Sinorhizobium meliloti: one gene and its partner. The protein of the gene in region 1 interacts with the protein of each later gene in a pairwise test. Links are inferred from orthologs where the notes say so. Each region holds a gene or a part of one and is shown on either strand. Other genes may lie near its edges. The genes, in order: JOH52_RS06985 and ccmE.

Evidence for each region.
Region 2: the proteins of JOH52_RS06985 (region 1) and ccmE interact in binary tests that used the Escherichia coli proteins (3 or more experiments, as listed by UniProt). The link is inferred for Sinorhizobium meliloti from one-to-one orthologs.

The regions. Positions count from the first base shown.
Region 1 is NZ_JAGIOS010000001.1:1,485,171-1,500,635, reverse strand. Bases 8,134-11,095 are described here. They hold JOH52_RS06985 (heme ABC transporter permease), read left to right. Parts: upstream 8,134-9,210; coding sequence 9,211-9,981; downstream 9,982-11,095. Other genes in these bases: JOH52_RS06970 (DUF2585 domain-containing protein), read right to left, coding at 10,917-11,095; JOH52_RS06975 (DsbE family thiol:disulfide interchange protein), read left to right, coding at 10,151-10,759; ccmD (heme exporter protein CcmD), read left to right, coding at 9,978-10,154; ccmB (heme exporter protein CcmB), read left to right, coding at 8,492-9,151; ccmA (heme ABC exporter ATP-binding protein CcmA), read left to right, coding at 8,134-8,495. Outside these bases: JOH52_RS07035 (Bax inhibitor-1/YccA family protein), read left to right, coding at 135-872; JOH52_RS07030 (GNAT family N-acetyltransferase), read left to right, coding at 998-1,555; JOH52_RS07025 (ATP-dependent Clp protease proteolytic subunit), read right to left, coding at 1,573-2,190; JOH52_RS07020 (SRPBCC family protein), read right to left, coding at 2,235-2,594; JOH52_RS07015 (ArsR/SmtB family transcription factor), read right to left, coding at 2,591-2,905; JOH52_RS07010 (DUF2794 domain-containing protein), read right to left, coding at 3,111-3,521; JOH52_RS07005 (DUF1223 domain-containing protein), read right to left, coding at 3,850-4,668; aconitate hydratase AcnA, read right to left, coding at 4,911-7,601; more of ccmA, read left to right, coding at 7,872-8,133; more of JOH52_RS06970, read right to left, coding at 11,096-11,510; JOH52_RS06965 (septation protein A), read right to left, coding at 11,507-12,139; signal recognition particle-docking protein FtsY, read right to left, coding at 12,237-13,883; tRNA (N(6)-L-threonylcarbamoyladenosine(37)-C(2))-methylthiotransferase MtaB, read right to left, coding at 13,898-15,172; dapF (diaminopimelate epimerase), read right to left, coding at 15,169-15,465. UniProt on the Escherichia coli protein: Required for the export of heme to the periplasm for the biogenesis of c-type cytochromes.
Region 2 is NZ_JAGIOS010000001.1:165,253-180,723, forward strand. The notes cover bases 5,388-8,355. They hold ccmE (cytochrome c maturation protein CcmE), read right to left. Parts: upstream 7,114-8,355; coding sequence 6,661-7,113; downstream 5,388-6,660. Other genes in these bases: JOH52_RS00805 (heme lyase CcmF/NrfE family subunit), read right to left, coding at 5,388-6,664; ccmI (c-type cytochrome biogenesis protein CcmI), read right to left, coding at 7,110-8,255. In the rest of the region: JOH52_RS00780 (bifunctional [glutamine synthetase] adenylyltransferase/[glutamine synthetase]-adenylyl-L-tyrosine phosphorylase), read right to left, coding at 1-27; JOH52_RS00785 (sensor histidine kinase), read right to left, coding at 62-1,459; JOH52_RS00790 (response regulator transcription factor), read right to left, coding at 1,456-2,157; JOH52_RS00795 (Do family serine endopeptidase), read right to left, coding at 2,304-3,857; JOH52_RS00800 (cytochrome c-type biogenesis protein), read right to left, coding at 4,118-4,573; more of JOH52_RS00805, read right to left, coding at 4,634-5,387; JOH52_RS00820 (hypothetical protein), read right to left, coding at 8,430-8,876; two-component system sensor histidine kinase FeuQ, read right to left, coding at 9,052-10,437; two-component system response regulator FeuP, read right to left, coding at 10,427-11,098; two-component system FeuPQ modulator FeuN, read right to left, coding at 11,139-11,390; JOH52_RS00840 (hypothetical protein), read left to right, coding at 11,735-11,875; JOH52_RS00845 (MmcQ/YjbR family DNA-binding protein), read left to right, coding at 11,943-12,278; JOH52_RS00850 (YcgN family cysteine cluster protein), read right to left, coding at 12,340-12,807; JOH52_RS00855 (transglycosylase domain-containing protein), read left to right, coding at 12,928-15,162; JOH52_RS00860 (DUF1214 domain-containing protein), read left to right, coding at 15,260-15,471. UniProt on the Escherichia coli protein: Heme chaperone required for the biogenesis of c-type cytochromes. Transiently binds heme delivered by CcmC and transfers the heme to apo-cytochromes in a process facilitated by CcmF and CcmH.

The DNA of each region.
Region 1 (15,465 bases):
GTGCATGACGGCGTTCACCATCATATTTGTCCACAGGCATGCTGGAGCCCCGCAGCGGCGCCTGGGCGCGCAAAGGAACGACAAGGTTCGCCGCCCGACACCGTAACTTCAACCGGGGCTTAAATGAGGAAACAATGGCTGATCTGAGAAACTACCAAACCCGAATGTCGCCCGCCGGCGCTCAGGCGGGTGCCGTGATCGACGAAGGCCTTCGCGCTTATATGCTGAAGGTCTACAACCTGATGGCTCTCGGCCTGGCGATTACCGGCGTGGCAGCTTACGGAACCTATGCGCTTGCCGCCTCTAATCCGGCATTCGCCCAGCTTATCTACGCTTCGCCCCTGAAGTGGGTCGTTATGCTGGCGCCGCTTGCGCTGGTGTTCTTCCTGAGCTTCCGCATCAATTCCATGAGCGTTTCCGCGGCGCAGACGACCTTCTGGGTCTATGCGGCGCTGATGGGCCTGTCCCTGTCGTCGATCTTCCTGGTCTTCACCGGCCAGAGCATCGTGCAGACGTTCTTCGTGACGGCTGCTTCGTTCGGTGCCCTGTCGCTTTACGGCTATACGACGAAGAAGGACCTTTCGGGCCTCGGATCGTTCCTGATCATGGGCCTCTTCGGCGTGATCATCGCATCCGTCGTCAACATCTTCCTTGCCTCTTCGGCACTCGGCTTCGCGATCTCGGTGATCGGCGTGCTCATCTTCGCGGGCCTGACCGCCTACGACACGCAGAAGCTCAAGGAAATGTACTTTGAAGGCGATGACGCCTTGGTCGCCGGCCGCAAGGCCATCATGGGCGCGCTAACGCTCTACCTCGACTTCATCAACCTGTTCATGTTCATGCTGCAGTTCCTTGGCAACAAGAACGAGTAGTCGCGAACCGGTTCGACGGAAAAGGCGGCTTCGGCCGCCTTTTTTATTGCCCTGAACCGGTCTTGATCGATCCGGCGCATCCATGCGAGACAGTACAGCTCCAACCATAACGCGCGAAGAATTCCATGACTGCCACGCTCCGCGACGCCGTTGCCGCCGACCTCCGCTCGATCACCGAAATCTATCGCGAGTCCGTCCTGAACGGGGTCGCGACCTATGAGGAGACGCCGCCATCCGAGGCCGAGATGGCACTCCGCTTCTCCACGATCACCGGTAACGGTTATCCCTATGTGGTCGCGCTGGACGAGCGTGGCGCGGTTATCGGCTATGCCTATGCCTCCGCCTTCCGCAACCGCACCGCCTATCGGTTCCTGGTGGAGGATTCGATCTATCTTTCGCCGGAAGCGCGGGGCAAGGGCATCGGCAAGGCGCTGCTGTCCGAACTGGTCGGGCGCTGCACGGCTCTCGGCTTCCGCCAGATGATAGCGGTGATCGGCGGCGCGCATCCCTCATCGATCGCCCTGCACCGGGCGCTCGGCTTCGAGTTGCAGGGACTGATGAAGGCAACCGGCTTCAAGCATGGCCGATGGCTGGATACCGCCTTCATGCAGCGGCCGCTCGGAGAAGGAACCGCAACCAAGCCCACCGAGGGCGTCTATCCGGATACGCTTTATAGGAGCTGAGCCTGCGCAGGTGAGCTTCATGCATCACGTTCAGCGCCGATCTCCCGTTCGGTGATGATGCGATCGATCAGACCCCACTCCAGAGCTTCTTCCGCGGTCATGAACCGGTCGCGATCCATGGCGCGCTCGAATTCTTCATATGTTCGCCCGCAATGCTCGGCATAAAGCCGCGTCATGCGGTGTTTGGTTCGCCTGATTTCCTCGGCATGGATGAGCATATCGGAGGCCTGTCCCTGAAAGCCGCCCGACGGTTGATGGACAAGGATGCTTGCGTTGGGCAAGGCTGTGCGCTCGCCCGCTTCGCCTGCCATCAGCAGGAATGATCCCATCGAGCGGGCCGTCCCCATGCAAAGCGTATGAACGGGCGCTCGGATGTATCGCATCGTGTCGTACATCGCGAAGCCGCTGGTAACGACACCGCCGGGCGAATTGATATAGAGTTGGATCGGCTTTTTGGGGCTTTCGGCCTCCAGGAACAACAGCTGTGCGCAAACGAGAGCGGACACTGCATCGTTCACCTCGCCGTTCAGAAAGATGATTCGCTCACGCAGCAGGCGGGAATAGATGTCGAAAGAGCGCTCGCCACGGCTGGATTGTTCGACGACCATAGGGACGAGTTGCATCGCTTCGCGCATAGGCGAACTCCTGTCTGATGACCTTGTTTTGGTAGAATGAGACGTCAGGCGGCGCGCATCAGCCAAAGCCGATTGCTATTCGCCGCCGGCGGAGTTCGCGGAGCCAGTCGCTCATCCTCCAGCCCATGGATAATTCTAAGAATCGTGCCGCCGTCATTGTTGGGTCTGACCTGGAACGCCACGAGGCTTTCGAGAAAGGGAGGCTCGTCGTCGCGCATTTTGTAGCGGATTTCCTTGCCCGGTGCGGTGGAGACAGGCTCAGCCCCGGCCAGTTCCCGCCTGGGCAACCATCTCTCACGAAACTCAGGCATGCTGATCGCCCGCCAAACCTTTTCAGGCGCTTCATCGAGTTCGTATTCGAGCACCAGATTCCTTGCCTGCTCGTTTAGCTCCACATCGTTCATTGATCCATATCCCTCAGCAAGACCTTCAACGCATCGATCCGCGCCGGCCAGTAGGCGCGATACTTCGCCAGCCATCCGGCTATGAGCGCCAGCCCCTCCGGGTCGACCTCGTAGTTCACGAAGCGCCCCTGCCGTTCCTCCCGCACCAGCTTTGCATTACGCAATACGTGGAGGTGTTGGGACATGGCCGGCTGGCTGATGTCCATACCGTTGCGCAAGGCACTGGCGTTCATACTTCCGCTCGCCAGCTTCTCGAAGATTGCACGGCGTGTCGGGTCGGCGAGAGCTTTGAATATGTCATTCTCAATCATGACGTCAGATAAGCATACACTTATCTGATTCGCAACACTGATGGCACGCTCGGTGCAGGCGATTTGGCCCTGCCCGCCGTTTCAGGGATAAACCCGCACGCGGGGAGAGGGGACCAAGGCGAAGCGCTGCCGCTTGTCCCTTCGCCCCGCCTGCGGGGAGAAGGTGCCGGCAGGCGGATGAGGGGCAGCTCCAGTGATATGTCGGTCAGGTCTTGACGAGCTTCAGCACCTTGTCGAAGGCCTTGAGCACCTGGGCGAGCTCGTGGCCCCGCTTCAATATCGTCCCGTGAGCGTTGAGCACGCTGAAGGCGCCCTGTTTCGCGGCGAGCTTCGGGTTTTTCTCGATGCGGTAGAGGGGCACTTCTCCGGCGCGCTTGAACACCGAGAAAACGGCCCGGTCCCTCAGATGGTCGATCGCATAGTCGCGCCACTCCCCTTCGCCCACCATACGGCCGTAGACCTTGAGGATCAGGTCGAGTTCGCGGCGATGGAAGGTGACGGGCGGGGGGTTCTTGGCTTGCTTGTATTCGTGAAGATCGACGACCACCTCGGAGGTGGTCCGGCCGTAGTGACGTGCTTCGCCTCGCGGCAAATCCGTTTCATCAGTCATCGGCATTTCGGCCTTCTAATGTGACAGGACCACGACAGTGTGCCTCACACGATCGGAAAAGCAAGACGGAAGCTGTTGATCAATGTCAGCAATTCTTGGGGCTGCCGCAATTCAGTCAAAACGCCGCCCCAATTCGCCGCAACACTCCGACCGCTGCCGGACAGAGTCGTTGCCACCGTATGTCCGGCCAGCCGTCATGCTGCGGGAGGTTCTCGAACGCAGACATGGCTGGTTCGGTCCGGTAACTTCGAACCCTCAGCCCCAGCCCCTCGATGCTGCCGGGCCGAACCATCCCCTGTTCCGCCGCAAGCGAGGCGGAACGTTTCCTGCGTCCTCAGAGCTTTCCCTGTGGCCCCGCGAGAACCGTTGCAGCGCCGATGATGGCTCCGGGCGTTTCCTTGTCCTTCATCGATTGCAGCAGCACCGCGCAACCGCTGTTGCCCTGGCCTTCGATCAGGACCGAGGCGGGCAGCGTGAATTCCGCGGGCTTTCCCTCCCACATGCCGATCGTCTGGATGTCGCGAACGGCATGCCAATAGGCGATCTCCTTGCCGCTGTTCTCGCCCTTCTCGACCTTGACCACCCTTGCCCGGTCGAAATAGACGACGACGACATTCGCCCTGCCTTTGCCGGCACCGACCTTGATCGAGATTTCATCGCCGCCGATCGAGGCATCGACCGGCACCGACAGGCCCTTGCCCTTCTCGTCCATCAACGCAAGCCGGTTCCTGATGGCCGGCAGGTCCGCGCCGTTGGCATGATCGCGCCCGTTCAGGATCGCCTGCGGCGTGTAGACGCCGTAGCGGCCGAGCATCCGCGCATAGGCATATTGCCGCTCGGTATTTTCCTTGGAAGCGAGCGTGTCCGCCCATCCGAGATAATTCCAGTAGTCGACATGATAGGCGAGCGCGACGACCTCGCCTTCATCGACGAGCTTCTTGAGCGCTGCGTCCGCCGGCGGACAGGAGGAGCAGCCCTGGCTGGTGAAGAGTTCGACGACGCCCTTGATCTCCCCGCCCCCGACCGCCCCGTCCTTGACCGCCCCGTCCTTGGCCGCCCTGCCGTCATCCGCTGCGGACGCTCCGCAGAACGCACCAAACAGCCCGACCGCCAGGGTGAGACGTCGGATTGTTGGTGTGCAGGCGGATATCATGGCGTCTTTGTTCGTGCTCGTTAGAGCACTTCCGGGAAAATGTGGAACCGTTTTCCATCCGGAAGTGCGTCGTTTCAACGCGATTGCCGCGTGGGGAGACCCCTACATACGACGGGTATTCGTCAACGAAAAGTCACGTTGGAGTGACTGCCGCAAAGCCGTGGAAAACCCACGCCGAGCTGGCATGAAAAAGCCGGGACGCCGCTGTAGACGCCCCGGCTTTTCTGTTCATGACTTGCCGATCAGGCGGCGAGATCGCGCAGAACCGTCTGCAGGATGCCGCCATTGTTGACGTAGGTGACCTCGTCGAGCGTATCGATGCGGCAGATGAGCGGGACCTCCTTCACCGAGCCGTCGCCATAGGTGATCTTCGCCACGCGCTTCTCGCGCGGCTGGACGTTGGCGAGATTCTCGATCGTCACGACTTCGTCGCCCTTGAGACCCAGCGATTCCCAGGTCATGCCTTCCTCGAAGACGAAGGGGACGACGCCCATGCCGACCAGGTTCGAACGGTGGATGCGTTCGAAGGACTGGGCGATCACGGCCTTGACGCCGAGGAGGTTTGTGCCCTTGGCCGCCCAGTCACGCGAAGAGCCGTTGCCGTATTCGACGCCGGCGAAGATGACGAGCGGAACGCCCTCCTCCTTGTACTGCATGGCCGCGTCATAGATCGACATCTCCTCCTTGGAGGGATAGTGGATCGTATAACCGCCTTCCTTGCCGTTCGGGCCGAGCATGTGGTTGCGGATGCGGATATTGGCGAAGGTGCCGCGCATCATCACCTCATGATTGCCGCGGCGCGTGCCGTACTGGTTGAAGTCGGCAATCCCGACGCCATGCTCGAGGAGATAGGCGCCGGCAGGCGAGGCCGCCTTGATCGAACCGGCCGGGGAAATGTGGTCGGTTGTGATCTTGTCGCCGAAGAGACCGAGGACGCGGGCGTTCTTGATGTCGGAAATGCCGGCGCCCTTCTTGCCCATGCCGACGAAGTAGGGCGGGTTCTGGACGTAGGTGGACCCCTCGTCCCAGGCATAGGTCTGGCCGGCCGGAACCTGGACCGCCTGCCAGTTGGCGTCGCCCTTGAACACGTCCGCATACTTGGTCGCGTAGAGCTCGCGGGTGACGTATCTGAAGATGAAGTCCTGGATCTCCTGCGAAGTCGGCCAGATGTCCCTCAGGTAGACCGGTTGCCCGTCCCGGTCTTCGCCGATCGGCTCCTTCGTCAGGTCCTTCTGGACGGAACCCGCCAGCGCATAGGCGACGACGAGCGGCGGCGAGGCGAGATAGTTCGCCTGGACGTCCGGCGAGATGCGGCCTTCGAAGTTGCGGTTGCCGGAAAGCACGCCGGCGGCGATCAGGCCCTTGTCGTTGATCGTCTTGGAGATCTCCGTCGGCAGCGGGCCGGAATTGCCGATGCAGGTGGTGCAGCCGAAGCCGACCAGATTGAAGCCGAGCTTGTCGAGATCCGTCTGCAGGCCGGACTTCGACAGGTACTCGGCGACGACCTGCGATCCGGGCGCCAGCGACGTCTTGACCCAGGGCTGCGTTTTCAGGCCCTTGGCGACGGCGTTGCGGGCAAGCAGGCCGGCGGCGATCAGCACCGAGGGGTTCGAGGTGTTGGTGCAGGAGGTGATCGCGGCGATCGCGACGTCGCCATGACCGAGATCGTAGTCGGTGCCCTCGACCGCGTAGCGGTTGGCGAGCTGACCGGGCTTCTTGTAGTCGTTGTCGAGCGCCGCCGCGAAGCCGGAGGCGATGTTCTCGAGCGCGATGCGGCCCTCGGGCCGCTTGGGGCCGGCCATCGACGGCACGACGTCGCCGAGGTCGAGTTCCAGCGTGTCGGTGAAGACGAGCTCGGAACCATCCCCTTCCCGCCACATGCCCTGGGCCTTGGAGTAGGCTTCGACCAGCGCGATACGCTGTTCTTCACGGCCCGAGATGGTGAGATAGTTGATCGTCTCGGCATCGACCGGGAAGAAGCCGCAGGTGGCGCCGTATTCCGGGCCCATATTGCCGATCGTCGCGCGGTCGGCGAGCGTCATGTTGTCGAGGCCGGGGCCGAAGAATTCGACGAACTTGGAGACGACGCCCTTCTTGCGCAGCATCTGCACGACGGTAAGCACCAGGTCGGTCGCGGTCACGCCTTCCTTGAGCTTGCCGGTGAGCTTGAAGCCGATGACTTCCGGCAGGAGCATGGAAACCGGCTGGCCGAGCATCGCCGCTTCGGCTTCGATGCCGCCGACGCCCCAACCGAGCACGCCGAGGCCGTTGATCATCGTCGTGTGGCTGTCCGTGCCGACGCAGGTATCCGGATAGGCGGTGACTTCGCCGTCCTCTTCCCTGGTCCAGACGGCCTGACCCAGATATTCGAGATTGACCTGGTGACAGATGCCGGTGCCGGGCGGCACGACGCGGAAGTTCTTGAAGGCCTGCTGGCCCCATTTGAGGAAGCGGTAGCGCTCGCCGTTGCGCTGGTACTCAAGCTCGACATTGCGGGCAAAGGCGGTCGGCGTGCCGAATTCGTCAACGATCACCGAGTGGTCGATGACGAGATCGACGGGAACGAGCGGGTTGATCTTTTCCGGGTCGCCGCCAAGCGAAACCATCGCGTCGCGCATCGCCGCGAGGTCGACGACGGCGGGAACGCCGGTGAAGTCCTGCATCAGCACGCGCGCCGGGCGATAGGCGATCTCGTTCTCGGCCGTGCCCTTGTCGCCGAGCCATGCGGCGATGTTTTCGATGTCCTTCTTGGTGACCGAGCGTCCATCCTCATTGCGCAACAGGTTTTCCAGCAGAACCTTCATCGAATAGGGAAGCTTCGAAATGCCGGCGAGGCCGTTCGCCTCCGCCTTCGGCAGGCTGTAATAGACATAGTCCACGCCGTTGACCGTGAGCGTGGAGCGACAATTGAAGCTGTCTAGGGATTTGGACACTGGATGATACCCCGTTCCGTCTGATCGCCAAAAACTGACGTACGAACGCCCGAGCACCTGTGAGGCGCGAAGTGGGATGCGGGTACGGTCATTTCCGCTGTCCGTACGTGGAAGCTCGTTCCATGTTCGGCGCTTGGATGAAATTCACGCCGACCGCTGGCGTGTTGGCCGCCTTATAGATAATTTCTCCAAATCGTGCCAGACCAACCAAGGTCCAATCGGAACTTTTTTTGCTCTGCGAAAAGATACGTCAAGGGAAGCTGGAAATTCATGCGCCTCATGGCTGAAGGTTTGAGTGCGAGGCGCGGTGAGGACCTGATTTTCAACGATATTTCGTTCGCGCTGGCTGCCGGCGAGGCGCTTGTGGTGACCGGCCCGAACGGTGCCGGCAAGTCGACGCTCCTGCGCGTCCTGGCGGGGCTTCTCGAGCCGGAAGGGGGCCGCGTCCGGCTCGAGGACGGCCCCTCGGGGTTCGAGCATCCGCGCGAACTCAGCCATTATCTCGGCCACCGCAACGCGATGAAGCGCGAGCTGACTGTGGAGGAAAACCTCACCTTCTGGCAGCGCTTCCTCGGCGATTCGCCGGGCGGCTCCGGCATCGGCCTCGTCGAAGCGGCGGAGGCCGTGGGGCTCGCCGACATCATTCATCTGCCCTTCGGCTATCTTTCCGCCGGCCAGCAGCGGCGCATGGCAATGGCGAAGCTCATTGTCGCCTTCCGGCCCATCTGGCTTCTCGACGAACCGACGGCGGCGCTCGACCTCAGCGCCGACAGGCTTTTTGCCGGGCTGGTCGCCGCCCATCTCGACCGCGGCGGCATCGTCGTCGCGGCCACCCACCAGCCGCTTGGATTCGCGGGGGCGAAGAGCCTTGAAATGACGGGATTCGTCCATTGATCGCCCTCTTTTTCCGGGATCTCAAGCTTTCGGTGCGCGCCGGCGGCGGCGCGATGATCGGCGTGCTCTTTTTCATGACGGTCGTCGCGGTCATCCCCTTCGGCGTCGGCCCCGATCTGAACCTGCTCGCCCGCATCGGCCCGGCGATCCTCTGGATCGGCGCGCTGCTCGCGTCGCTGCTCGGACTCGACAGGCTCTTTCAGGCGGAGCGCGAGGACGGCTCGCTCGATCTCATCATGATGCAGGAGACGCCATTGCTTCTCGCCGTTCTCGTCAAATGCGCTGCTCATTGGACCGCCACCGGCCTGCCGCTGGTGATCGCCTCGCCCTTTCTCGGCCTGTTCATGAACATGGACGAAGGCGCCATCGGGGCCACCATGGTCACCCTGCTCGCGGGAACGCCGGCGATAACCTTCATCGGCGCGGTCGGTGCTGCGGTCGCGGTGGCGCTGCCGCGCGGCGGCCTGCTCGTCTCGATCCTCGTCCTGCCGCTTGCCATACCGGTGCTCATCTTCGGCGTCAGCGCGGTCTATGCGGCAATCGAGGATCCGGCCCCGTTTCTGCCGCCTTTCATGATATTGATGGCGATAACCCTGTTCTTCGCGGTGATCGGACCAGTGGCGGCCGCGGCGGCACTCAGGCACTCGGCCGACTGACGGGACCCGGCACCTTAGGATGAATTGCGGAAGCCGGCCTTCCGCGTTAAAGAACCGTCATGAGTGAAAGCAGCCTGGCCATACGCAAATTCAGCGATCTCGCCAACCCGACCCGGTTCCTGGCGCTGACGGATCGCGTGCTGCCCTGGCTTGCCGCTCTCACGCTGCTCGTCTTCGCGGCTGGGCTCTGGCTCTCCTTTACCACCGAAGGCGACTACCAGCAGGGCGAGACGGTGCGTATCATGTATGTGCATGTGCCTTCGGCCTGGCTTTCCATGATGTGCTACACGGTCATGGCGATCTCCGCACTCGGCACGCTCGTCTGGCGTCATCCGCTCGCCGACGTCTCGGCAAGAGCCGCAGCGCCGATCGGCGCCTGCTTCACCTTTCTGGCACTCGTCACCGGCTCGCTCTGGGGCAAGCCGATGTGGGGCACCTGGTGGGTCTGGGATGCGCGGCTGACCTCGGTCTTCGTGCTCTTCCTCATGTATCTCGGGCTGATCGCGCTGAACCGCGCCATGGATGACCCGAGCCGATCTGCGCGAGTCTCGGCCGTGCTTATCCTCGTCGGTTTCGTCAACATCCCGATCATCAAGTTCTCGGTCGAGTGGTGGAACACGCTGCATCAGCCCGCAAGCGTCATACGCCTCGACGGGCCGACGATCGATCCGGAATTCCTGCGGCCGCTCATCGTCATGGCGATCGCCTTCACGCTCCTGTTCTTCACCCTGCATATCGCTGCCATGCGCAACGAGATCTGGCGCCGTCGCGTGGCCTCGCTCAGGCGCCAGGCGGCGCGCAATGCCGGCCGGGAGCAGCTTACGCCATGATGAGCCATGCCGCCTATGTCGTCGCCAGCTACGCGGTTGCCGCCGCCACGGTAGCCGGACTCATCCTGTGGGTCCTTACCGACGGCCGCGCCCGCAGGCGCGAATTGCAGCAGCTCGAGGCCGCCGGGATCCGCCGCCGCTCCGCGGCAGGGCCAGCCGGAGGGGGCAAATGACGGACGCTGAGACGCCGCAGGACGAGCGCAGGCCCGGAGCCCTCCGTTATCTCATGGCGGCGCTTCCGCTCCTCATCTTCGCGGTGCTCGCACTCATCTTCTGGAGCCAGTTGAACTCCGGCAGGGACGTCAGCGAAATCCCCTCGGCGCTGATCGGCACCAAGGCGCCGATGCTCGCCATGCCCCCGCTCGAAGGGGCTGCAACGCCGTCGGGCGAGCCGATGCCGGCTCTCGACGACGCGGCGGTGAAGGGCAAGCTCACGCTCGTCAATGTCTGGGCTTCCTGGTGCGTCCCCTGCCGGCAGGAGCATCCGATCATCCTCGAATTGTCGAAGGACCCGCGCCTCAACGTCGTCGGCATCAATTACAAGGACCGGAACGAGAACGCGCTGAGGTTCCTCGGCGAACTCGGCAATCCTTTCTCGGCGATCGGCGTCGATCCGAACGGCAAGGCGGCGATCAACTGGGGCGTCTACGGCATCCCGGAGTCCTTCCTCGTCGCCGCCGACGGCACGATCCTCTACAAGCGCGCCGGCCCCTTCGACGAGAAGAGCCTCCGGGAAGGGCTGATGCCGGCGATCGAGAAGGCGCTTGCGGGTTCGTAGTCGCAGCTGCCCCTCATCCGGCCTGCCGGCACCTTCTCCCCGCAAGCAGGGCGAAGGAGACTCGCGGCGGCCCCGCATGTCCCTTCTCCCCGTTGAACGGGGAGAAGGTGGCGGCAGCCGGACGAGGGGCAAATGCCGGAGAGAGGGAGCCGTTAGTCTAAACCCCCGCCTGCCATGCCTTCACCGCATCGAGCGGCCAGACCAGCATCAGCACGTTGAGCGTCAGGTTGTCGCGCACCATGTAGCCGGTGAAGAGTTCGAGAACGATGGCGATCGCGACCGTGGCTGCCACCGGGAGCCGCGAAGCGATGAGGAAGCCGACAGCCATGGCGAGCGTATCCATGGCCGAATTCAGGATGCTGTCGCCGAAATAATCGAGCGAGATCGTCGCGGCGCGGTAGCGGTTGATTACCATCGGCGTGTTCTCGGCGATCTCCCAGGCGGACTCTATCACGGTTGCGAGAAGCAGGCGCGCGCTCCAGGGCTTGCCGCGCATGAGAAGGTGACCGAGGCCGTAGAAGAGAAAGCCGTGGATGACATGGGACGGCGTGTACCAGTCGGAAAGGTGTTGGGAGTTACCGCTGGATTTGACGACGCCTTCCCAGAGCTTGATGTAGCCGCATTCGCAGATCCATAGCCGCCCCATCAGATGCTGCACGAGGACCTGGATTGCCAGCACGCCGAGGCAGGCAAGCAACCAGAGCGCCGCTCTTCGCTGCTTGTCGTCCTGCGAGCCGGCCGCGATCGTCACTCCGCGCTATCCTGTTCGAGCGAGTGCTTCATGATCAGCGGCATCTGGGCGAGCGTGAAGAGGATGGTGATCGGCATGGTGCCCCAGACCTTGAAGGCGACCCAGAAATCCGTCGAGAAGGAGCGCCAGATCACCTCGTTGAGCACGGCGAGGAACAGGAAGAACACACCCCAGCGGATCGTCAGCTTCCGCCATCCCTCCTCGTCCAGCTTGAAGGCGGCGTGGAAGACGTAGCCGAGCAGCGATTTGCCGAACAGGAGCCCGCCGAGCAGGATCGCGCCGAAGAGCGTGTTGACGATGGTCGGCTTCATCTTGATGAAGGTGTCGTTCTGCAGCCAGAGCGTCAGCGCGCCGAAGACGAAGACGACGATACCGGAGACGAGCGGCATCATCGGCAGCGTGCGTGTCATGATCCATGAAGCAATCAGCGCCGCCGCCGTTGCCGCCATGAAGAGGCCCGTCGCTATGAAGATCGGCCCGCCGAGCTCGGCCAGCGCAGGAAAGCGGCCAGCCAGCCACTCGCCCCGCGAATTGGCGAAGAAGAAGACCATCAGGGGGCCGAGTTCCAGCACGAGCTTGAGCAGCGGGCTTACCTCTGTCTTCGGCTTGGCGGCCTCGATCGTCGACATGTGCGGATCCTGTTCTGTCATCTTCTGCCGCTCATAGCATCAGGATTGCGGCAAAACCATATCAACCGCGGTTTTGACGCAAACCTCCCCCGCTTCGTCAAGGAGCCGCAACACCGGCGATCGCCTCGGCGAATTCCTTGGCTTCGAACGGTTCGAGGTCGTCGATCCCTTCGCCGACGCCGATGAAATAGACCGGCAGCTTGTGCTTGGCGGAGATCGCCACCAGAATGCCGCCGCGTGCCGTGCCGTCCAGCTTGGTCATGATCAAGCCGCTGACGCCGGCGACGTTGCGGAATATCTCGACCTGCTGCAGGGCGTTCTGCCCGGTCGTCGCGTCGAGCGTCTGCAGCACCGTATGCGGCGCGTCCGGATCGAGTTTTCCGAGAACGCGCACGATCTTTTCGAGCTCCGCCATCAGTTCGGCCTTGTTCTGCAGCCGCCCGGCGGTGTCGATGATCAGTACGTCCGCCTTCTGCTCGCGGGCACGCTGGAACGCCTCGTAGGCAAGCCCCGCCGCATCGGCGCCGAGCTTCGAGGAGACGATTTCGGATTTCGTCCGTTCGGCCCAGATCTTCAGCTGCTCAATCGCCGCAGCTCGGAAAGTATCGCCGGCGGCCAGCATGACTTTGAGTCCCGCGCCGGAAAGCTTTGCCGCCAGCTTGCCGATCGTCGTCGTCTTGCCGGTTCCGTTGACGCCGACGACGAGAATCACGTGCGGCTTGTGGCTGAGATCGAGTTCCAGCGGCCTGGCGACCGGCGCCAGCACCTTGGTGATCTCGCCGGCCATGATGCGCGAAACGTCCTCGCCGGACACATCCTTGCCATAGCGCTCCGAGGCGAGCGTGTCGGTGATGCGCATCGCCGTCTCGACGCCGAGGTCCGCCTGGATCAACAGGTCCTCGAGATCCTGCAGCGTCGCCTCGTCGAGCTTGCGCTTGGTGAAGAGGCTGGCGATCTGGCCGGTGAGTTGCGACGAGGTGCGCGCAAGGCCCAGGCGAAGGCGCTGGTACCAGTTGAGCTTGGCTTGCGGGGCGGGTCCTTCTTCCCTGGGGCGCCTCTCGGCAGCGGCGAAGCCTTTGGGAAGGCTGGGTGCGAGGGGCTCGGATGGAGGCTCGCCCCCCTCTGCCCTGCCGGGCATCTCCCCCTCAAGTGGGGAGATTGGAGGAGGATTGCTCTCGTCCTCCGACGCCGCCTTTTCATCTGCCGAAGAGCCAGCGCCCCGGTCGTCTACGTCAATCACCACCTCTTCGACGTCGGCTGCGACGGCGGCTTCGCGCTCCTCCTGCTCTCCCCCCTTAAGGGGGAGATGTCCCGAAGGGACAGAGGGGGGTGCCGAGAGCTCATCGACAGTCGTTGGGTGTTCGGAAGGAGGTTCATCCCCTTCTGCCCTGCCGGGCATCTCCCCCGCAGGGGGGGAGATCGGGTGCGGGACGCTCTCGTCCTCCTCCACGGTGTTTTCATCCGCGGCGGGAGCAGTGCTCGCAGGTGCTTCCTCGCTCGTGGTTTCGCTCGTCGGCGTGCTTGGCTCGAGGGAAACATCGCGATCGTCTGTGCCAGCTTCCGTTGCCTCGGCTGCGCTACGATTTTCCTCGACGGGTGCCTGGGTCCCGCCCTGTTCTCCCGAAGGGACGGAGGGGTTTACCGCGACCTCATCGGAAACGGCCGTCTCCTGCGGCGGCGCCGGTTTCTCTTCGACGGCATCCTTGCCGAAGGAGAAGATCTTCTTGATGAAACCAATCGCCATGGGAATGTCCGCTATCAGGCCGCAGCCATCTGTTTGCGCTCGATCGTCAAATGCTTGCCATTGTGGCCGGTGATTCCGACTGCAACAAGCGACCGCGGCTCAAGGCCGGCCGCGTCTACGAGCGTGAAGTTTTCCGTATGTGCCAGACCGTTCATCTCCACCAGGATCGTCTGGCTGCTGCCGATCATGCCCTCGAGGTGGCCCGCATGAAGCTCCGCCCCCTTCGCACGCAGGCGCGCGGCACGCTCCTTGACAAGCGCGCGGTCGAGTTGCGGCATGCGGGCGGCCGGGGTGCCGGGGCGCGGGCTGTAGGGGAAGACGTGAAGATGCGCGATGCCGCAATCCTCGGCGAGCCGCATGGCATTCTCGAACATCGGCTCGGTCTCGGTCGGAAATCCGGCGATCATGTCCGCACCTAGGCTGATCCCGGGGCGCAGGCGCCGGACCTCGTCGCAGAAGGCACGCGCATCGGCGCTCGAATGCCGCCGCTTCATGCGCTTCAGGATCAGGTCGTCGCCGTGCTGCAGCGAAAGATGCAGGTGCGGCATGAAGCGCGGCTCCTCGGCGATGAGGTCGAGGAGGTGGCCGTCCGCCTCGATGCTGTCTATGGAGGAAAGCCGCAGGCGGAGGATTTCCGGCACCTGTTTCAGCAAGGTCTTCGCGAGAAGCCCGAGGGTCGGCGTTCCGGGCAGATCGGCGCCGTAGCTCGTGGCATCGACTCCGGTCAGAACGATCTCGCGATAGCCGCTTTCGGCAAGGCGTCTCGCCTGGTCCACGACGGCGCCCATCGGCACGGAGCGCGAATTGCCGCGGCCATAGGGAATGATGCAGAAGGTGCAGCGGTGGTCGCAACCGTTCTGCACCTGGATGAAGGCGCGCACGTGCCCGTCGATGTGCTTCACCATCTGCGGTGCGGTGGCGCGCACGCTCATGATGTCGTTGACACGGAGTTTCTCCTCGGCCGAGACGCCGAAGTCCGGCAGCGAGCGATAGGAAACGCTTGCGAGCTTCTCCTCGTTGCCGAGCACCGCGTCCACCTCTGCCATTTCGGCGAAAGTTTCCTTCTCGGTCTGGGCGGCGCAGCCGGTGACGATGATACGGGCGTGCGGATTTTCGCGCCGCGCGCGGCGGATCGCCTGGCGCGCCTGGCGCACGGCCTCGGCGGTGACGGCGCAGGTGTTGACGAGGACGGCGTTGTTCAGCCCCGCCTTTTCGGCCTCCGCCCGCATCACTTCCGATTCATAGGTGTTGAGGCGGCAGCCGAAGGTTATGACCTCGACGCCGCTCAAAGGGCTCTCGCTCCGTTGTCGCCGCTCTCCGGCTCGTTGCGTGCAAAGATGCCGGTGACGGGATCGACGGTGCCGGACCATTCCCATTCGGCCGGCCCGGTCATGATGACGTGGTCGTCGCGCTCGCGCCATTCGATCTTGAGCGGACCGCCGGGCACGTTCACGGTAACCATCCGCTCGGTCCGGCCGGTTCTCGCGCCGTTGACGGCGGCGGCACAGGCGGCCGAACCGCAGGCAAGCGTCAGGCCGGCGCCGCGTTCCCAGGTCCTAAGGTCCATCTCCTGGCGGGAGCG
Region 2 (15,471 bases), 1.3 Mb from region 1 along the record:
CAAAGACCGCTCGATCGCTTCCGCCATGCACATCCCCCCTTCGGTTCCCGTCATGGGTTTATCAGGTCGCAACCGCCGGGAAAACCATGCGAACAGCCAGGCCCCGACCGTCCTCCTCCGTCGCCGACAGTTCCAGCGAGCCGCGGTGCATCTCCATGACGGCGTCGACGAGCGAGAGGCCGAGGCCCGTCCCCGGCTTCGACCGGCTTTCGTCGAGGCGAACGAAACGCTTGACGACCTCTCCGCGCATATTCTCCGGAATGCCGGGCCCGTGGTCGGCAACGGTCAACACGACGTGACGATCGCTCCTCATCATTTCAACCCGTATCAGCGGATTTTCGGCACCTTCCGCATATTTGATCGCATTGTCGATCAGGTTGCCCAGCGCCTGGCTGATCAGTTCGCGGTTGCCGGAGATCGCCACCCCCGGCGCCGCCTCCGCTTCGATGCGCATTTCCTTGTCTTCCGCCAGCGGCTCGTAGAGCTCGACGCAATCCGCCACGATCCGCGCCAGGTCGACTTCGCTCATCTCGGCGACGGCGGAGCCGGCTTCGACGCGGGAAATCATCAGAAGGGCGTTGAACGTACGAATCAACTGATCGGACTCGGCGATGATCTGTTCGAGCGCGCCGCTCTGGTTGCTCCCCTCGGTATCGGCGAGCGCCGCCTCTGCCTTGTTGCGCAAGCGCGTCAGCGGTGTCTTGAGGTCGTGCGCTATGTTGTCCGAGACCTGTTTCAGTCCTTCGTTCAGCTTCTCGATGCGCTCGAGCATCGCGTTCAGGGATTCCGAGAGACGGTCGAACTCGTCGCCGGAACCGCTCGTGGGCAAGCGTTGCGAGAGGTCCCCGGCCATGATCTTCGTGCTCGCCTCCGACATGCGGTCGATGCGGCGCAGGGCATTGCGGCCGATGCCGAACCAGATGACCAGCGCCCCGAGCCCCATGATGCCGAGCGCGACCATCAGTGCCTGACGGACAAGCACGCGGAACTTCTCGGGTTCCTGCAGGTCGCGGCCGACCAGTATCCTCAGCCCGTTGTCGAGCACCAGGACCTGGGCAAGGGCGACGTGCCTTTCGGCACGGCTCTCGTCGGTGAAGCGCCGGTAGCGGAACGGCTCCGACTTCCAGCCCTCGTCGTCGAGGAGCCCAGGTTGGAGCGCAGCCACATTGCCGGCGAGGATTTCTCCGTTCGGCCCCGCAATGACATAGAGATTTGCACCCGGCTGACGCGCCCGACGCTCCAGCGAGCGAAGCAGCCCGTTGATCCCGGCGCGGTCGTAGACATCCGCAATCTGGGTTACCTCGGCGGCGATCGAGTCGCGCGTCTGCTGCTGCAGGAGACGCTCCGACATGCCGGTCACGTAGAAGACGAGGAAGGCGGCGCAAAGGGAGAACAGGACCAGATAGAGCGCAGAGAGCCGGACTGCAGTCGTCCTGAACAGCACGCTGATCCTGCTCATGCGTCCGTGGTCCGGTCGTCCTTGATCATGTATCCGGCGCCACGGATCGTCCTCAGCAACGGCGGATCGAAATCCTTCTCGATCTTCGAACGCAAGCGCGAGACATGCACGTCGATCACATTGGTCTGGGGATCGAAATGATAGTCCCACACGTTTTCGAGCAACATGGTTCTCGTCACCACCTGTCCGGCATTCTTCATGAGATATTCGAGCAGCCGGAATTCGCGCGGCTGCAAGGGGATCTCCTTGCCCTGCCGCCGGACGGAATGGGACAAACGATCGAGTTCGAGATCGCCGACGCGATAGACCATGTCCTGCTCGGGTGCGCCCTTACGCCGGCCGAGTACCTCGACGCGGGCGAGAAGCTCGCTGAAGGCGTAGGGCTTCGGCAGGTAATCGTCACCGCCGGCGCGCAGGCCGGTGACGCGGTCGTCCACCTGGCCGAGTGCCGAGAGAATGAGCACCGGCGTGTGGATGTCCTTGCGCCTCAGTTCCGTAATCAGCGACAGGCCGTCGCGGCGGGGAAGCATGCGGTCGACGACAAGCACGTCATAGGCGTTCTCGCTCGCCATGAATAAACCGCTCTCGCCGTCACTCGCGTGGTCGCAGACAATGCCTGCCTCGCGGAAGGCCTTGGCAAGATAGGCGGCTGCCTCGAGATCGTCTTCAACAATCAGAATTTTCATGCGGGTGACCATAGTCCCGGACCTCTGTTCGTCTCAACCGGATTCGGTTCGCTGTGCGTACCGGGCACGCGACCCGGCCAGAAACAGGAAAGCGCCGCGACATGGCTTTATGTCGCGGCGCCCCCTCATGGAACGGCACTCAGTCCGTCCGTGGCATCTCAGCCCTGAGTGATGGGCAGTGCGACGAAGCGGCTGCCTTCCTGTGCTTCGATCTGGAACAGAGCCTTGCTGCGCCCGTCCTTCTTGGCGTTGTTGATCACCTTGAGAACGTCGTCTGCCGATTTCACTTCCTGATTGTTGACGGAGACGATCTTCTCGCCTTCCTTCAGGCCGCGATCGCCGGCGTCCGAATCCGGATCGACGGAGGCGATCGTGACGCCCTTGCCGTCCTCCGACGGGGTCACCGTCAGGCCGAGGTCGGCCAGCGCCTCCTCGCCTGCCTGCCCTTCGTCGGGCTGCGCTTCACCGGTCGCCGGTGCGGGTTCCTTGGCATCGCTCGGCAGCGTGCCGATCTCGAGGTTGACCGTTTCGGATTTGCCGCTGCGCCACAGGGTAACCTCTGCAGTGGAGCCGGGGCGCAGGGCCGCAACGCGACGTGCGAGGTCCCGCGGATCCTTGACCGGCTCGCCGTTGAGTGCCGTCACGACGTCGCCGTTCTTGATCCCGGCCTTTTCACCCGGCGAGCCCGCCTGAGGCTCGACGACGAGGGCGCCGTTCGCTTCGGAAAGGCCGAGCGACTCGGCGATATCCTTCGTCACCGGCTGGATCTGGACACCAAGCCAGCCGCGCGACACCGTGCCGTCCTTGATGAGGGAGTCCACGACATCCTTCGCGACCGAGGCGGGGATTGCAAAGGCGATACCGACATTGCCGCCGGAGGGCGAAAAGATGGCCGTGTTGATACCGACCACCTCGCCGGAAAGATTGAAGGTCGGACCACCGGAATTGCCGCGGTTCACCGCTGCGTCGACCTGCAGATAATCGTCATAGGGACCGGAGCCGATATCGCGGCCCCGAGCGGAGATGATGCCGGCAGTGACCGTGCCGCCGAGGCCGAAGGGATTGCCGACAGCGACCACCCAGTCGCCGACGCGCACCTTCTCGTCGTCCGCGAAGCTGACATAGGTGAACTTGCGCTTGTCATCGACCTTGAGCACGGCAAGGTCGGTCCGGCTGTCCTTGCCGACGAGCTTGGCGTCGAGCTCGGTTCCGTCGTTCATGATAACGGTGAAGGCCGAGCCGTCGGAGACGACGTGGTTGTTGGTGACGAGGTAACCGTCTTCGGTGATGAAGAAGCCGGAGCCTTGCGCCCGCGGACGGAGACGACCTTCGCCACGCGGACCGCGGCGGTCGCGCCAACGATCGGCACGGTCATTTTCACGCGGAGCGAATTCGCGGAAGAAACGCCGCAGCGGATGGTCTTCCGGCAGGTCCTCGAACCCGCGGCCGCCGAAATCGAAGGTGAAGTTGCTTTCATCGTCGCTGACGCGTTCACGTGCCTGCACGCGGACGGAGACGACCGCCGGCGAAACGGCGTCGACCACATTGGCGAAACTCGGCACAGCCGGGGCCTGCACCCTCACGGCTTCGGCGAAGGACTGCGCGACTTCGGCCGGCAGGCCGGTCGTCAGCAGCACGGCTGCGAGACCGGCTACCGTCGTGGTCTTCAGCACAGTCTTCAAGGAGGGACGTGGAGCTTTGATCGTAGACATTCGTTTTGCCTTCTCTCTTTCATGAAGCCCGCCTGCAAGGCAGGCTGCTTCGAAACCTTTTCCCCGAGTCGGATCCAACGGCCTCACCGTCGGAAACCCGCTCGTCTGGCTGTGACTGGAGGAAACAGCCTGTGCCGTCAGATGTAACGGACGGGACCTTACTGAGTTCTGTCCGGCAGATGAATTTTTGGTAATGTTGCGGTGGAGCTGCAAGGCGCGGACGGATGCGCCCAAATCGCGCCGGCGCCTCCTGCTTGAGATCAGGGCCGCAGGAGCCTGTCCAGCCTTTCCTTTTCCTCGTCGGAAAGCGGTGCGCCCGGAACTCTTGCGCCGCGGCGTCTTGCGGCCACGACGAGGGTGATGATGCCGGCCACGAGCAGAATGGCAGGCATGCCCCACAGCACGAGCGTCTTGGCCTCGAGGCGAGGGTTCAGGAGCACGAATTCGCCGTAGCGTGAGACGACGTAGGAAATCACGGCTTCGTCGGAATCGCCGTTCTTCAGGCGCTCGCGTACGAGCAGCCGCAGATCCTTGGCGAGTTCAGCGTTCGAATCGTCGATCGACTGGTTCTGGCAGACCATGCAGCGGAGCTGGGCGGAGATCGCCCGGGCACGCGCTTCGAGCGCCGGATCCGCAAGCACCTCGTCAGGATTGACGGCGAAGCCCGGGGCAACGGACGCCAGCAAAAGGAAGAGGGCGATCAGCAGCCGGATCATTTGGCAGCTCCCAGAGCGGGATAAGGAAAAGTGTGCACGGTTTTCCGCCCGCATCCCGCTCTAACCTTTAGAATCGATCACGTTGATGATTTTTGGTCGATCCGACCTGAAATCATCGTGATCCAGGGCGAGGGCCTTTCTGGCACGCGCCGGCGCGCCGACGCGAAGGCGCCGGTCGCTGAGCGAAACGACGCCGCCGGCCATCATCACGAGCGCGCCGCCCCAGATGCATAGGATCAGCGGTTTCCACCAGATGCGGACGACGATGCCGCCGTCCGCCATGTCGTCGCCCAAGGATACATAGAGCTGGCTCAGGCCGAAGGTCCGGATTCCGGCCTCGGTCGTCGGCATGCGCCGCGCCGAATAGAGCCGTTTCGACGACCAGATCTCGGTAACCTCGACGCCGCCTCGACTGACGGTGAAATGGCCGGCATCCTCGGTATAGTTCGGCCCGCGCCCTTCACGCATGCCGTCGAAACGCAGGCTGTAACGCCCGACATCGACCACCGCCCCCGGTTTCATCTCGACGACCGTTTCCGTTTCGAAAGCCGTGACCGTGACGATCCCGATCAGGGTGATTCCGAGCCCGATATGGGCGAGCGCCGTGCCGAAAGCCGAACGCGGCAGGCCCGAAAGCCGTCTCCAGGCGACGCCCGCCGCCACCTTGCCGAGCCCGGAGCGCAGAACCAGATCGGTGAGCGCTCCCAGAATCAGGTAGACGCCGAGGCCGAGGCCGAAAGGAGCCAGGACCGGGCCACCGTTTACCGCGTAATAACAGATCGCCGCGGCGAGCAGGCCGAGCGCGGCAGCCGCAAACAGACGCTGCGCCGCACCGGCAAGGTCGCCGCGCTTCCAGGCAAGCAGCGGGCCGAAGGGAACGACGGCGATGAGCGGCAGCATCAGCAGGCCGAACGTCATGTTGAAGAACGGCGCGCCGACCGAAATTTTGTCGCCGGTCAGCGCTTCGAGTACCAGCGGATACAGCGTGCCGGTCAGCACCGTCGCCGTGGCCGTCGTCAGGATCAGGTTGTTCACGACGAGCGCACCCTCACGCGAAACCGGTGCGAATATTCCCCCGGCCTTGAGATGGGAGGCACGGAAGGCAAAGAGCGAGAACGCACCGCCGATGAAGACGACCAGGATGGCGAGAATGAAGACGCCGCGGGTCGGGTCGGTGGCGAAGGCATGGACGGATGTCAGCACGCCGGAGCGCACCAGGAACGTGCCGAGCAGCGACAGCGAGAAGGTCATGATCGCCAGCAGCACGGTCCATATCTTTAGCGCTTCGCGCTTTTCCATGACCAGGGCCGAGTGCAGAAGTGCCGTTCCGGCGAGCCAAGGCATGAAGGAGGCGTTTTCGACCGGGTCCCAGAACCACCAGCCGCCCCAGCCCAGCTCGTAATAGGCCCAATAGGAGCCCATGGCGATGCCGGCGGTAAGAAAAGTCCAGGCGGCAAGTGTCCACGGCCGCACCCAACGCGCCCAGGCCGCATCGATCCGCCCCTCGATGAGCGCGGCGACCGCGAAGGAGAAGCATACGGAAAAGCCGACATAGCCGAGATAGAGCAAGGGCGGGTGGATCGCGAGCCCGATATCCTGCAGCACGGGGTTGAGGTCCCTGCCCTCGCCCGGTGCCGGCACGAGCCGCGCGAAGGGATTGGAGGTCAGCAGGACGAAGAACGCGAAGGCGGTCGCGATCCAGGCCTGCACCGCAAGGACGTTCGCCTTCAACGTCTCCGGCAGGTTGCGGCCGAAGAGCGCCACCATCGCGGAAAAGAAGACAAGAATGAGCAGCCAGAGAAGCATCGAGCCTTCATGGTTTCCCCAGACCCCGGTGATCTTGTAGATCAGCGGTTTGAGGGAATGCGAGTTCTCCCAGACGTTCTTGACCGAGAAATCCGATGTCACATAGGCGAATGTCAGCACGGCGAAGGAGAAAGCGACGAGCAGGAAGCAGACGAGCGCCGCGTTTGCTGCCAGTCCCATCAAGGAAGGGTCGCCGCGCCGCACCCCCAGGACGGGCAGGACGCCCTGGATGATCGCGGTCGCGAGCGCCAAAACCAGTGCATAGTGCCCGAGTTCGATGATCATCGGATGTTTTCCTCCCCGCCGAGCGTGACGCCCTGCGCTTTGAGGCGGTCGGCGACATCCTTCGGCATGTATGTCTCATCATGCTTTGCGAGGACGGTGTCCGCAACGAAAACCGGGCTGCCGCCGACGAAGGCACCCTCGGCCACCACGCCCTGGCCCTCTCGGAAGAGGTCGGGCAGGATGCCGGTATAGGTCACCGGAACGGTCGCAAGCGTATCCGTCACCGTGAAGGTGATGGTCCTGCCCTCGCCGCGCTTGACGGAGCCCGCCTCGACAAGTCCGCCGAGGCGGATACGCGTCCCCGGCGCGACGTCGGCCTTCGCAAGATCGCCCGGAACATAGAAATAGGCGACCGCCTGGCTGAAGGCGAACATGACGAGCAGCACCGCGGCCGTCAGAAATGCCACGCCGCCGCCGATTATCGCCAACCTTTTCTGCTTGCGTGTCATTCAGCCTCTCCGCCGGCGTCGATCCCCAGTTCCCGGGCCAAGGCCAGCAACTGCTTCCCCTGCTCGCCCGTTGCCGGGAAGGCCCTCAGTCCGTCATGCAACGCATCTTTCGCCCTGTCTCTTTGGTCCAGCACCACATAGGAACGGACCAGGCGCATCCAGCCCTCCAGGTTGGCCGGGTCCTCCTTCAGGCGGCTTGCCAGGCTGTCGACCATGCCGCGGATCATCGCCTGCCGGTCGCCGGCATTCATTTCCTTTGCGGCGGCAATATCGCCGGGAGCTGGATCTCCGGGCGCGGCAGGGCCTGGGCCGGCCGGGGCGGCGGCGAGCTCCGCGATATGCTGGTTCACCAGAGACAGCCAGGGCGCATCGGCCGGTGAGCTCTCTGCAAGCTTGCGGAATGCTGCGAGCGCCTCTGCGTGCTTGCCCTCCTGCTTTAGGCCGAGCGCGAGGTAGAATGCGGAGCGTGGATCGTCGGGGTCGAGGGCCAGCGCCTTTTGCAGAGCGTTCTGCGCCTCGGCTGTAACCAGACCGCCGGCCTGCGCCACCAGAGCCTCGGCGTAGCCGCCCATTCTTGCCGGGGTTGGCCCGAGCAGGCGGATCGCGCGGTCGTAGGCGGCGACGGCATCGTCCAGGCGGCCATGGCGCATGTAGATCGGCGCGAGCAGATCCCAACCGGCGCCGTCTTGAGGATTGAGGGCCAGGTGGTTTTCGGCCTTCGCGATCAGGATGTTGACGTCGTCGCCGGGGTCGGCAAGGCGGGCCGCGAGCGGCTGCGCCGGCACGCCGGGGCTCCCGGTCGTCAAATAGAGACAAAGGCCGACAGCCGGAAGACAGAGGAAAATGAAAGCCTGCGCCAGGCGGTTGGATAGAAGCCGCTTCGGCGTGCGCTCCGCCACAGCCTGATCCGCGGCACTGGCTGAAAGCATGCGGCGGGCGATCTCGGCCCTGGCCAGCTCGGCTTCCTCGCTTCCGATCAGACCGGCCTCCCGGTCCCGCGCCAGCTCACCGAGCTGATCGCGATAGACTTCGATGTCGTGACTATGGCGAGACGGTAACGGCTCTGCCGCCCGCATGAGCGGCAGAAGAAGCACGGCTGCGACAGCCGCCGTCAGAATGGCGACGAGGATCCAGAACAACATGTTTGGGGAATACTATGAGGGCCATGTCATTCCAACTCGAAAACCGGCAATGACGTATATTTGAGGCGTTTCGCCGCAAGAAGTGCCGCCGCGCGCGAGGAATCCGCTCGCCCAAAGCAAACCGGCCGCGATTCAACACCTTACACGGTTCGCGATATGCGAGGGCGGTGCCGCTCAGGTGAGCGGCGTCCAGCTTCCATCGCTGTTGCGGCAGGCCGCGCCGCGTGCCGTGGTCTGTTGGCTTTTGACGGTAACCGTATGGCTGTATTGACGGCAATTCTGCGACCCGACCTGATAGGGTGCGGCAGCGACGACGGAGCCGCTGACGCCCCGCCCTTGCCAGGCGACGGGCTGCCCGCCCGGCGCGGCCTCGAGGGCGCGATACTCGGCCTCGAGCGCCCGCTGCCGGTCCGACTTGCCGAGATCGACGCCGCCAAGGCGCGAAACGACGCCACCCTGCAGGGCTTCGATATAGGTCGCGGACGATGCAACGCGGGTGGAAGCTGCTCCGAGTCCGGCAACCGCCCCGCCTTGGCCGGACGAGGTCGTGCCACAGCCGGCGAGGGCTACACCCGAAGCCACCACCGCGATCCTACCGCGTGAAGCGAAGGCTCGCGTCATTTCTGCGTAATTCCTCATGATACGCGCTACTCATTCCTCTTGTCGGTCGCCAGTCGAGTTCTTTTTGCACCACCTGAGGGTCGAGGCAACCGCCTGCCGTCAGCGCCGGCATTTTCAGGTCCGGGTGTGACCGCCGGATCACGATCGTCCCGCATCGGTCCTATCCGGTTGGCGCTTAGACTGCGGCCGGCAGTACGAGCGTGGCCCGCAATCCTCCAACATCGCGACGGCTGAGCTCCACACTTCCCTGATATTCACCCACGATCTCGCTTACGATCGAAAGACCGAGCCCGGTTCCGGGCTTGCTCTCGTCGAGCCGCTTGCCGCGCTTCATCGCCACCGCGATCTGATCGGGGTCGAGCCCCGGTCCGTCGTCGTCGATCTGGAGCACGATCCACTGGCGGCCCGGCTCCCTTTCGCGCGCATCTTCAGGGGCCGGCTCGACATTCAGCGAGATCCGATCATGCGCGTAACGGGCGGCGTTTTCCAGCAAGTTGCCGACCGTTTCCTCGACGTCCTGCTGTTCCATCGCCAGCACCAGTCCGGGCGGATTGATCGAGAGGCTGAATTGCTTGTCGGGATTGAGGCGCCGCATCACCCGCATGATTCTTTCCAGTGCCGGCTGGGCTTCGGTCCGCGCCAGAACCGACCCGCGCTGGGCGGCGATCCTGGCGCGGCTGAGATAGGATTGCACCTGTGTCTGCATGGCGTCCGCCTGGGCCCTGACCAGCTCGCCGTGCGGCACCTCCAGCACTCTCGCCTCGTTGAGCAGCACGGCGATCGGCGTCTTGAGCGAATGGGCCAGATTGCCGACCTGCATGCGCGCGCGTTCGACGATGCGCCGATTGCTGTCGATCAGCGCGTTCACCTCGTTGGCAAGCGGCTGGATCTCCCGCGGGAAAGCGCCATCCAGCCGCTCGCTCTCCCCCGTGCGGATCTTTTCAAGCGAGCGGCGTACCTGGTCGAGCGGCTTCAGGCCGAACAGGATCGTGAGCGCGTTCACGCCAAGGCCGCCAAGGCCGAAAATGGACAGGGCGATCGTGAGGTTGCGCGTGAAGCGGTCGATATCCGCCTCGAGCACATCGCGGTTGCCGGCGACGCGGAAGCGGGCGGCGTGGCCCTGAATGTCGAGAACGACCTCGGTCTCTGCCACCTCGACCTCGTTTCCGAACGGATCCGTGGTGGTGTAGAACCGCTCGTAGCGGATGTCGAAGGGGACCTCGTCGACGCTGACGATCGGCAGTTTCGCCGTGCCGAGCGACGTCGATATCAGCGGCGGCGTGTCGAATTCGCCGATCGGCTCGACGATCCAGTACCAGCCCGTCTGAGGCTGGGAAAAGCGCAGGTCGCCGAGCTGCGGGCTCCCGGAGAGCGCGGCCTTCTCGTCGACGGAGATGGAGTTGATGACGTTGTAGAGCTGCGCGCGCAGCAGATCCTGAAAGCCGCGCTCGGACCCCTGCCGGTAAAGGGCTGAGATGACAACCCCGATAACCACGAGGGCAACGACGGCCCAGACGGTCGAAACCGACAGAACGCGCGCCGTGAGCGATCTAATGGCCATTGCCGGGTGCTTGCATGCGATATCCGAGGCCGCGCACCGTTTCGATCAGATCGTTGCCGATCTTCTTACGGAGCCGGCCGATGAAAACCTCGATCGTGTTGGAATCGCGATCGAAGTCCTGATCATACATGTGTTCGACCAACTCGGTGCGGGAAACCACCTGTCCCATATGGTGCATGAGGTAGGAAAGCAGACGGAACTCGTGCGATGTGAGCTTCAGCGCGACGCCAGCGACGGTCGCCTTGGAGCCCTTGGTGTCGAGACGGACGGGGCCGCAGACGATCTCGGAGCTTGCGTGCCCGGCGGCCCGCCGGATCAACGCACGGATGCGGGCCAGCACCTCCTCGACGTGGAAAGGCTTCGCCACATAATCGTCGGCGCCGGCATCGATGCCTGCGACCTTGTCGCTCCATCGATCGCGGGCCGTCAGGATCAGCACCGGCATGGTCTTGCCGTCTGCGCGCCATTTCTCGAGAACGGTGATGCCGTCCATCTCCGGAAGACCTATATCGAGAATTACCGCATCATAGGGCTCCGCATCGCCTAGATAGTGGCCCTCTTCGCCGTCATAAGCCTGGTCGACGACATAACCGGCCTCCTTCAGAGCGTCAGCCAGCTGCCTGTTCAGATTGGTATCGTCCTCGACGATCAGAATGCGCATTCTCGTCCACTTCCCTTGCCTTCGGGTACCCCGAAAGAGCTTACATAGGCACTTTCACCGTGACTTTCTTGGGGCGCCCTCCATTGCCCGGGATGAGCACCGTCACCACGCACTGCCCATCGCCGGTCGGCTGGGCAGAAAGCAGCTCGCCACCCGTCTGGGCGACCACCTGCGCGGCGGCCGCGCTGCAATCGCCAGCCACGCGGACGACAACCGCAGGCATGTTGACGGCAGGCGGAGAAAAGCCTGCGAGGCCTGCGGCGAGCGCGGCTATGGTCAATGCTGAAGACATGAACGCACTTTCGACTGGGAAGCACTATGCCGGAATCATTAACCGATACAGGCTGAATGGCAAATGAATGTCGGCCTTGAGGATACGCGCACCCGCGTCCGGCGGTTGCTTGACCTCTGGCCGAGGAAAACGACCACAGATTGCAGAGGTCGGGCGAACCGGTCTTTCGGGCAGCTCGGTGCGGGCATCGATGATGACACCGGCATCTTTCTGTGGATCGGCTGGAAAATTAATCGATTTAAATTTTTTTTAATCGTTTAAATGCTTTAAACCGCTGATTTACAAAGTCTTTATCCTGTGGAATCGTCCGCCCAGTCCAACATTCTCGCCCAAAGGAGAGCCGGATGAAGACACTCGCCAACAAGCCGCCGGTATCACCGCAATCCAGAATTCCGCAATCGCTGCTCGAGCGGTTCGAGAACGAGTGGCGCGAAATGCGCACGGTCGGCGAGGCTGCACAGAAGACCGTTCCTCCCGCGGAGTGAGATGCGCTGACGCGGCCTCGGAGCGTGGGATTTTTGCCAATCGGCAATTCCGTGCTACTCTCCTGGCATGCTGACCGAAGAAATCGAAAAGCTGGCCCTGAGCCTTCCGGGAACCCAGGAAAATGCCCATTTCGGTGCACGGGATTTCCGTGTGGGCAAGCGGATTTTCATGACCCTGCCGGAAGCCGGTCGCGCCGTTTTCAAGTTCACGCCCGACCAGCAGCGAATGCTTCTGGAAATGGAGCCCGGCGTCTGCGCCGCCGTTCCCGGCGGCTGGGGCGCACGCGGCTGGACATCATTCTATTTCGTCGGTGCCGACGACGAACTCGTTCGCCAGTCCATGGAAACCGCATGGCGCAATGTCGCGCCGAGAAGCCTCGTCGCCAAGAACGGCCGTCACTGACGGCGACGGTGCCGCGCATTTCATGGATACGCAAAGTCGCTGCAGCACTCTGCGCCGTGCCCTAATCGGCCGGCTCCCTGCCGACCTCTAGCGGCCAGGTCACGAGATAATCTTCATAATCTTCGATATCGATGCCGTCCTCGGCGACGGTGCGTCCGCGCACGGATATGCCGGCCGCATGCACGGTCTCCGGATCGCCGGAGACGAGCGGGTGCCACCAGTAGAGATCCCTGCCCTCGGCGACCAGACGGTAACCGCAGGTCGGCGGCAGCCAGCTGATCTCGCGCACTGCCTTCGGCGTCAACTGAATGCAGTCCGGCACCGTTGCCTGGCGATTGTCATAGTCCTTGCAACGACAGCTTTCTCCATCCAGCAGCGTGCAGCGGATCGAAGTCCAGGCGATCTCGGAACTGTCCCAATCCTCGAGCTTGTTGAGACAACAGAGCCCGCAACCATCGCAGAGGCTCTCCCACTCCGCCCCGGTCATCTCCTCGAGACCTTTCGTCTTCCAGAAAGGCATTTCGCCCATAAAGTCACACTTTCATAAAATCCGAGCCAACATGGAAACTTCGCAGAAAATTGCCGGTTTTTTAAGGCGGGTTGCGCGATATGCAAGTAGATTGGATTGCCGCCCCGTGCAAATATCGTCATGAGGCAGAACCTTCGGGACATGAAAGCCGTGCAGGAACCGAGGAAAGAGGACAACCGGCCGAAAAGGCGACACATCTTTCTTCGGATCGATTCCTGGATCGATTCGACCGTATGGAGCGCAGGATTCCGGCTCGGGGAGTGGTGGGAGGACACCACCATCTTTTTCCGCCGGTTTCGCGTGCGCGGCTGGAAAAGAGCGTTCTTCGAAGTGCTCGGCGAGGGAATGACGCTTGGCGCGGCGGGCTCGGTGCTGATGTTGGCGCTCGCCCTTCCCGCCTTCGAGGAAACCAAGGGCAACTGGCGGGCGCAAAGCGATTTCGCAGTCACCTTTCTTGACCGCTACGGTAACGAGATCGGCCACCGGGGCATCATCCACGAGGATTCCGTCCCGATCGACGAGCTGCCGGATCACCTCATAAAAGCGGTCCTCGCCACGGAAGACAGGCGCTTCTTCGACCATTGGGGCATAGATTTTCTCGGGCTCGCACGCGCCATGACCGAGAACGCTCGCGCCGGCGGGGTCGTTCAAGGCGGCTCGACACTCACGCAGCAGCTGGCCAAGAACCTGTTCCTCTCGAACGAGAGGACGATCGAGCGCAAGATCAAGGAAGCCTTTCTCGCCGTCTGGCTCGAATCCAACCTGTCGAAGAAGGAAATCCTCCGCCTCTATCTCGACCGCGCCTATATGGGCGGCGGCACCTTCGGCGCGGCAGCGGCGGCGCAATTCTATTTCGGCAAGGCGATTACCGACGTCAATCTTGCCGAGTCGGCGATGCTCGCCGGGCTCTTCAAGGCGCCGGCGCGCTATGCCCCCCATGTGAACCTGCCGGCGGCCCGTGCCCGCGCCAACGAGGTCCTGAGCAATCTCGTCCAGGGCGGGCTGATGACGGAGGGACAGGTGATCGCCGCCCGCCTCACCCCGGCCTCCGTGGTCGATCGTGCCCAGGTCAAGGCACCGGATTTCTTCCTCGACTGGGCCTTCGAAGAGGTCCAGCGCATTGCCGCTCCCTTCGCGCAGCATTCGCTGATCGTGCGCACGACGATCGACATGGGGCTGCAGCAAGCAGCCGAGGAAGCGGTCGAATCGGGCCTCAGGCAATATGGCGAGAGCTACAAGGTCAAGCAGGGCGCTCTCGTCATGGTCGAGCATGGCGGCGCGGTACGGGCGATGGTCGGCGGCCGCGACTACGGCGAAAGCCAGTTCAACCGCGCCACGCGCGCGCTGCGCCAGCCGGGCTCGTCCTTCAAGGTCTATACCTACGCCGCCGCGATGGAAAAGGGCATGACACCGGAAACCGTCGTCGTCGACGCGCCGATCACCTGGCGTGGCTGGTCGCCGCAGAACTACGGCCGCAAATATGCCGGCCGAGTGACGGTGATGAACGCGCTCGCCAGATCGATAAACACTATTCCGGTCCGCCTCGCCAAGGACAAGCTCGGTACAGAAATCATTGCCGAGACCGCCAAGAGAATGGGCATCGAGACCCCGGTTCGCACCGACAAGACCATGCCGCTCGGCACCTCCGAAGTGACCGTGCTCGATCAGGCGACGGCCTACGCGGTCTTTCCGGCGGGCGGGTTACAGTCGCGACGCCACGGCATCAGTCAGATTCTCAACTACGACGGCGACATTCTCTACGACTTCGGGCGCGACGCGCCGCCCCCACGCAGGGTGCTGAGCGAACAGGCAGTCTCGTCGATGAACCGCATCCTGACGCAGATCCCGGTCATCGGCACGGCGCGACGCGCAGCCCTCGACAACGGGATCGTCACCGGCGGCAAGACCGGAACGACACAGGCCTATCGCGACGCATGGTTCGTCGGCTTCACCGGCGACTACACCACGGCCGTCTGGTTCGGCAATGACGACTATACCTCCACCGACGAAATGACCGGCGGCTCTCTCCCGGCGATGACCTTCAAACGACTGATGGACTATGCCGAACAGGGGATCGAGCACCGCGCGATTCCGGGCATCGAAATCGCGCCCGCCAAACCGGCGAAGGAGCGATCCGCCGAAACTGCGAAGCCGGACGAGAACGCCCTGCCGCCGCTCGTGCGGCCGCGATCACTGTCCGCGGACGTAACCCGGCTGTTGAAAAGGATCGGCGACACATTCGAGAAAGCGCAACCGCTCAAGGCGCGCGAAAGGCCCGGCGGCAAGGTGGCCGTGCTCGAGCCGACGGATCGAGGCGTGAACATGCGGACCATGCCGGGCACGACAAACAATTGACTTTGCAGTCAGAAATCCGTTCTCTGGCGAACAAGCCGAGCGGCGCCCCCACGAGCGCCGACAGGGTAAACGACGCAACATTCGATAGAGCTGCCACTTGTTTCGAGTTCCCCTCCTTGTCGCTCTTGCCCTCATCGTCGCGTTCGGCGGCGGAATCGGGACGGCCGTGTGGGCGCTGAAGGCGACGGTCGGTTTCGGCTCGATCGCAATCGGTCCTTGGGTCGCTTTTCCCGAAGCGCAGACCGTCTCCGCCGATCCCTATGCCAAGGCGCACCGCGCCCGGGCCGGCGAATTGCTCTATGGCGGTGC